One region of the Brevundimonas vancanneytii genome, then DNA from elsewhere that is predicted to be linked to it. Evidence: predicted binding sites of a transcription regulator. Region 1 holds the regulator's gene; the other holds the start of a gene.
What was found. The regulator HrcA, encoded in region 1, represses chaperone genes, less so after heat shock. The targets are predictions, from matches to a motif close to GTTAGCANTCNNNNNNNNNGANTGCTAAC.

Region 2: the regulator HrcA is predicted to act here: its motif matches at 1,184-1,212, upstream of groES (co-chaperone GroES).

The regions. Positions count from the first base shown of each region.
Region 1 covers NZ_LR588407.1:3,056,959-3,060,195, reverse strand. Annotated here, with positions in the region: gene rph (ribonuclease PH) at 1-89, opposite strand, end outside; gene FGL25_RS15150 (GNAT family N-acetyltransferase) at 134-688, shown strand; gene hrcA (heat-inducible transcriptional repressor HrcA) at 685-1,779, shown strand; gene grpE (nucleotide exchange factor GrpE) at 1,776-2,402, shown strand; gene FGL25_RS15135 (dienelactone hydrolase family protein) at 2,537-3,237, opposite strand, start outside.
Region 2 covers NZ_LR588407.1:3,279,836-3,283,072, reverse strand. Annotated here, with positions in the region: gene FGL25_RS16250 (ion channel) at 17-484, shown strand; gene FGL25_RS16245 (hypothetical protein) at 544-1,023, opposite strand; gene groES (co-chaperone GroES) at 1,262-1,549, shown strand; gene groL (chaperonin GroEL) at 1,606-3,237, shown strand, end outside.

The DNA.
Region 1 (3,237 bases):
ACCAGGCACGAGCCCTCGGCGTAGCGGTTGACGCCGGTTTCCAGCGTGACGGTGCGGAGTTGTTCGGGGGTGCGTTCGGACGGGCGCATGGGAATTCCTTGGAAGCGGGATGGCGCGTGCTTATCCTGAAACCATGAGCCTGTCCCGTCCTGACCCGTCTGCCGTGCGTCTTCGTCCGGCCGTGGCCGCCGACGCCGCGATCCTGGCGCGCTGGGACACGGCGCCGCATGTCGTCGCCTGCCTGACCGACGACCCCGACCAACACGAGGCCGCCGACTGGGACGAGGAGCTGGCTGCGCAGTCCGACGTCTTCCGCTATTTCATCGCCGAGGTCGACGGCCGTCCGATCGGCGCCATGCTGGACATCGACCCGGCGGGCGAGCCCAACGGCTATTGGGGCGAGGTCGAGCCGAACCTGCGCGCCCTCGATATCTGGATCGGCGAGGCCGACGCCCTGAACCGGGGCCATGGGACGCAGATGATGACCCAGGCGTTGGACGCCTGTTTCGCCCGGCCGCAGGTCGAGGCGGTGGTGATCGATCCGCTCAACTCCAACACGCAGGCGCATCGTTTCTATCAGCGGCTGGGCTTCCGGCCGGAGGGGCGGCGCGTTTTCAACGGGACGGACGACTGCCTGGTCCATCGCCTGACCCGCGCGGACTGGGCGGCGCGGAGGATGGCGGCATGAGCCTGCTGAATCCCTCGCCGGGCCTGGCGACGCTGGACGCGCGGGCGCGCGACATCTTTCGGCGGGTGGTCGAGAGCTATCTGGAGACGGGCGAGCCGGTGGGGTCGCACACCCTGTCGCGCGCCGGGCTGGACCTGTCGCCCGCTTCGATCCGCAACACCATGCAGGCGTTGACGCAGGCCGGGCTGCTGGCCTCGCCGCATACATCGGCCGGGCGGGCGCCGACCCATGCGGGCCTGCGGCTGTTCGTGGACGGCCTCTTGGAAGTCGGCGACATCGGCCAGGAGGAGCGGCGCGAGATCGACGCCCGGCTGGCCGTTCTGGGCGCCAAGGGCGGCGGCCGCAATGTCGAGGAGGCGCTGGATGCGGCCTCGTCCCTACTGTCGGGTCTGGCGGGCGGGGCGGGAATCGTCGCCAGCCCGGTGCGCGAGGCCGGGGTGCGCCATGTCGAGTTCGTGGCCCTGGGCGGCGGACAGGCGCTGGCTGTGCTGGTGGCCGATGACGGGGTGGTCGAGAACCGGCTGATGAACCTGGCGCCGGGCGTCACGCCTTCGACCCTGCAGGAGGCGTCGAACTTTCTCAGCGCCCGGCTGAAGGGCCGTCCGCTGGCCGAGGCCCGGCATGAGATGAAGGCTGAGATGGAGGCCGCGCGGCGCGATCTGGACGCCGCCGCCGCCCGCCTGGTCGAGGACGGGCTGGCCGCCTGGAGCGGCGGCGCGGGCGGCGGAGGCCACGACCGCAACCTGATCGTGCGCGGGCGCGGCAATCTGTTGCAGGACGCCCGCGCGGCCGAGGATCTGGAGCGGGTGCGCGTCCTGTTCGACGATCTGGAGCAGAAGGAGCAGCTGATCGGCCTGCTGGACGACGTCGGCGCGGCCCAGGGCGTGCGCATCTATATCGGCGCGGAAACGCGACTCTTTTCGCTTTCGGGTTCCGCCGTGATCGCGGCGCCCTATATGTCGGGCCGGCAGCGGGTGCTGGGCGCCATCGGCGTCATCGGACCCGCGCGGTTGAACTACGCCCGTGTCATCCCGTTGGTGGACTATACCGCCCGGGTGCTGGGCCGGATTCTGGACGGACAAGAGACGTGAACGACATCAACGACGAGACCCGGGATCAACTCGAGCAGGACATCAAGGAGTCCGAGGCGGATGCTGCGGCGGAAGGCGCCGACGGCGACATGGCTGTGGTCGACGCCCTGATCGCCGAGCGCGACCAGTGGAAGGACCGCGCCCTGCGCGCCGTGGCCGAGGCCGAGAACGTCAAGCGCCGCGCCGAGACGCAGCAGAACGACGCCCGCGCCTACGCCATCCAGCGCTTCGCCAAGGATCTGCTGAGCGTGGCCGACACCCTGGAGCGCGGTCTGGCGACGGCGCCCAAGGATGCGGACGGTCCGGCGGCCGCCATGGTCACGGGGCTGGAGCTGACGCAGAAGTCCCTGCTGTCGGCCTTCGAGGCCAACGGCCTGACCCGCGTCGACCCGGCGCCGGGCGACGCCTTCGATCCGCACCTGCATCAGGCGATGATGGAGCAGCCCTCGGACACCGTGCCGGGCGGGGCCGTCATCCAGACGCTGCAGCCGGGCTACGCCCTGTTCGGCCGCACCGTGCGCGCGGCCATGGTGGTGGTCGCGGCCAAGGGCTCGGGCGCCGCGGCGGGCGGCGCCTATGCGGACCCGAACACGACCGGCGGGAATTTCGACGCCAAGGCCTGATGGTCTTCGCGCGCTGAAACGACGACGGCCCGGCGCAGATGCGTCGGGCCGTTTTTCTTTGCTTGGCTTCCCGCGCCGCGCTTGCGGCCAGAGCATTGGACCCCGGCGTCCGCCGGGGCGAGCGGAAGGAAGGGTCAGTTTTTCAATCTCGAATTGAACAGCGCCAGCAGCCGCCGCCAGCCGTCCTTCGCGTCCGCCTCGCGATAGGAGGCGCGATAGTCGGCGTGGAAGCCGTGCGGGGCGTCGTCATAGAGGATGATGGAGCTGTCGCTCCGGCCTGCGGCGCTCAGGGCGTCGTTCATCGCCTTGACCGTGTCGTTGGGAATGCCGCTGTCCTGGCCTCCATAGAGACCCAGCACCGGCGCCTTCAGCTCGCCCGCCAGGTCGATGGGCCAGGGGCGGCCCGCCGTCTTCTGTTCGTCAGTGGCCGTGGCGGCGGGGGACAGGCGGCCGTACCAGGCGACCCCGGCGTCCAGCGTCGGGAAGCGGGCCATGGCCTGCCACACCACCTTGCCGCCCCAACAGAAGCCGGTGATCCCGACCTTGTCGGCCTTGGCCCAGGGCTGGGCGCCGATCCAGTCCAGCGTGGCGCCGATGTCGCCCATCACCTGGGCGTAGCCGGCGGCGGCGACGATGCGCTGGATCGCCTGCATGTCGCTGAGCGGGGCGGGATCCTGGACGCGAACGAAGAAGGCGGGGGCCACGGCCGCATAGCCCGCCTTGGCCAGGCGGCGGCAGACGTCGCGGATGTATTCGTGCACGCCGAAGATCTCGGACACGACGATGACGACGGGGAAGGGGCCGGCGCCTTCGGGTCGGGCGACATAGGCGGGCA
Region 2 (3,237 bases), 220 kb from region 1:
ACACGGCGAAACGACCATGGACATGATGCTGGAGTTGACGGTCGCCACCGCCATGGTGCTGCTGACCGTGGGAACGCACGCGATCGGACTGCTCTGCCTGGGTCGCGTGCTGGCCGCCCTGGAAGCGCGCGAAAGCCCGGCTCCGGCAGCGGTCCGCCTCAACCCCCTGTCCACGCGCGGCGCCCTCTATACGGTGACTCTGGTGCTGGGTCTTTTCGTCATCCACGGGCTGGAGATCTGGAGCTACGCCGCCCTCTTCTACCTGCTGGAAGCCGTGCCCGATCTACGCGAAGCCGTCTATTTCTCGTCCATCAGCTACGGCTCCATCGGCTACGGCGACGCCTCCATCGATCCGGAATGGAAACTGCTAGGCGCGATCGAAGGCATCAACGGCGCCATTCTTCTGGGCTGGACCGTGGCCTTCTTCGTCACGGTCATGGGACGACTGCTGCCGAGCGCCGAACGCGGCAGCGGCTTCGAATAGGCCCGCGCATGAAAAAAGGCCCGGCCATGCGGCCGAGCCTTTCCTCATCTCATCCCCGCCTACCAGCGACGGTCGTAGCGGTAGTCGCGATCACGATCGCGGTCGCGGCGGTTCTGATAGCTGCGCCATTCGCCGTGGTTCCGCCAATAGCGGCCGTCGCGGTAATAGCGTCCGTCGTTGCGCTCATAACGGCCGTTGTAATAGCCGTCGCGGCTGTTGATGCCGTGCTCGCGCTCCCAGTGGCCCTGGTTTCGATAGCAGCGGCCGCCGCGGTAGTAGCCGCAGTCGTCGTTTTTCGAGGACGAGGCCGCGCCCAGCGCGGCGCCCGCCAAGGCGCCGCCCGCGACATAGCGTCCGTCGCCTTGGCCGATCAGGGCGCCGGCGACGCCGCCGACCACGGCGCCCAGGACGGCGTCACGGCCGGTGTTGTCGCGATCGCGGTCGCGATAATGCTGGGCCGCAGCCGGGGTCGAAGCCAGCATCGTCACAACCAGAGCAGGGGCGATAGCGCCGGCGCCGATCTTGAACAGGGTCTTCATGGCGGGCTCCTTTCGAAAGCCGGTTGATCCGTTGTCCCCCTTCTAGCGGCGCCTGTCTGAACGACCTCGGCGGCGGTCGTTCATTTTCGCTTCATCTGGGCGCCGATTTCAGGCCGCATCGCCCTTGACGCCCCCCCTCCCCCTGCCTAACTCCCCGGTCGTTAGCACTCGGGGAGGGCGACTGCCAAAGTCGTGGGCTCCGAGGGCTGGAACCAACATCCTAACGGGAGTTACTCAGATGGCGTTTCGTCCGCTCGGCGATCGCGTGCTGGTCAAGCGCGTTGAAGAAGAATCCAAGACCAAGGGCGGGATCATCATCCCCGATACGGCCAAGGAAAAGCCCCAGGAAGGCGAAGTCGTCGCCGTGGGTCCCGGCGTCCGTGACGAAGACGGCAAGTTCGTCGCCCTGGAGCTGAAGGCCGGCGACCGCGTCCTGTTCGGCAAGTGGTCGGGCAGCGAAGTGAAGATCGACGGCGAAGACCTGATCATCATGAAGGAATCCGACGTCCTGGGCGTGCTGTCGTAAGACGCGCCTCGGTTTCCGGTTTCTGATTTAAAATCTTATAGATAGGAGCAGCCCGCATGGCCGCTAAAATCGTAAAGTTCAACACCGACGCCCGCGACAAGATGCTGAAGGGCGTCAACGTCCTGGCTGACGCCGTCAAGGTCACCCTGGGTCCGAAGGGCCGCAACGTCGTGATCCAGAAGTCGTTCGGCGCCCCGCGCTCGACCAAGGACGGCGTCTCGGTCGCCAAAGAGATCGAGCTGGAAGACGCCTTCGAGAACATGGGCGCCCAGATGATCCGCGAAGTCGCCTCCAAGGCGAACGACAACGCGGGCGACGGCACCACCACCGCCACCGTCCTGGCTCAGGCCATCGTGCAAGAGGGCCTGAAGGCCGTCGCCGCCGGCATGAACCCGATGGACCTGAAGCGCGGCATCGACCAGGCCGTCGCCGTGGCCCTGGACGAAGTGAAGACCATCTCCAAGCCGGTCTCGAACAACTCGGAAATCGCCCAGGTCGGCACCATCTCGGCCAACGGCGACGCTGAAATCGGCGAGCTGATCGCCCTGGCCATGGCCAAGGTCGGCAACGAAGGCGTCATCACCGTCGAAGAAGCCAAGACGGCCGAAACCACCGTCGACATCGTCGAAGGCATGCAGTTCGACCGCGGCTACCTGTCGCCCTACTTCATCACCAACCCGGACAAGATGGAGGTCGCCCTCGAAGAGCCCCTCATCCTGCTCCACGAGAAGAAGCTGACCTCGCTGCAGCCCATGCTGCCGGTGCTGGAAGCCGTGGTTCAGTCGGGCCGCCCCCTGCTGATCATCGCCGAGGACATCGAAGGCGAAGCCCTGGCCACCCTGGTGGTCAACAAGCTGCGCGGCGGCCTGCGCGTCGCCGCCGTCAAGGCTCCGGGCTTCGGCGACCGCCGCAAGGCCATGCTGGAAGACATCGCCATCCTGACGGGCGGCCAGGTCATCTCTGAAGACCTCGGCATCAAGCTGGAAACCGTCACTCTGGACATGCTGGGCAAGGCCAAGAAGGTCTCCATCACCAAGGACGACACCACCATCGTCGAAGGTTCGGGCGAGAAGGACGGCATCGAGGCTCGCGTCGGCCAGATCAAGCGTCAGATCGAGGACACCACCTCGGACTACGACCGTGAGAAGCTGCAAGAGCGTCTGGCCAAGCTGGCCGGCGGCGTCGCCGTCCTGCGCGTCGGCGGCTCGACCGAAGTCGAAGTGAAGGAAAAGAAGGACCGCGTCGACGACGCCCTGAACGCGACCCGCGCCGCTGCCGATGAAGGCATCGTCCCGGGCGGCGGCGTGGCCCTGCTGCAAGCCTCCAAGAAGCTGATCGATCTGAAGGGCGTCAACGCCGATCAGAACGCCGGCATCAACATCGTGCGCCGCGCCCTGCAGGCTCCGATCCGTCAGATCTCCGAGAACTCGGGCGTCGAAGGTTCGATCGTGGTCGGCAAGGTCATGGACTCGACCGACGCCTCGTTCGGCTTCAACGCCCAGACCGAAGAGTACGGCGACCTCGTCCAGATGGGCGTGATCGATCCGGCCAAGGTCGTCCGTTCGGCTCTGAAATCGGCCGCCTCGGTCGCCGGCATCATGATCACCACGGAAGCCGCCATCGCTGACGCGCCGAAGAAGGCCTCGGCCGGCGGCGCCCCCGACATGGGCGGCATGGGCGGTATGGGC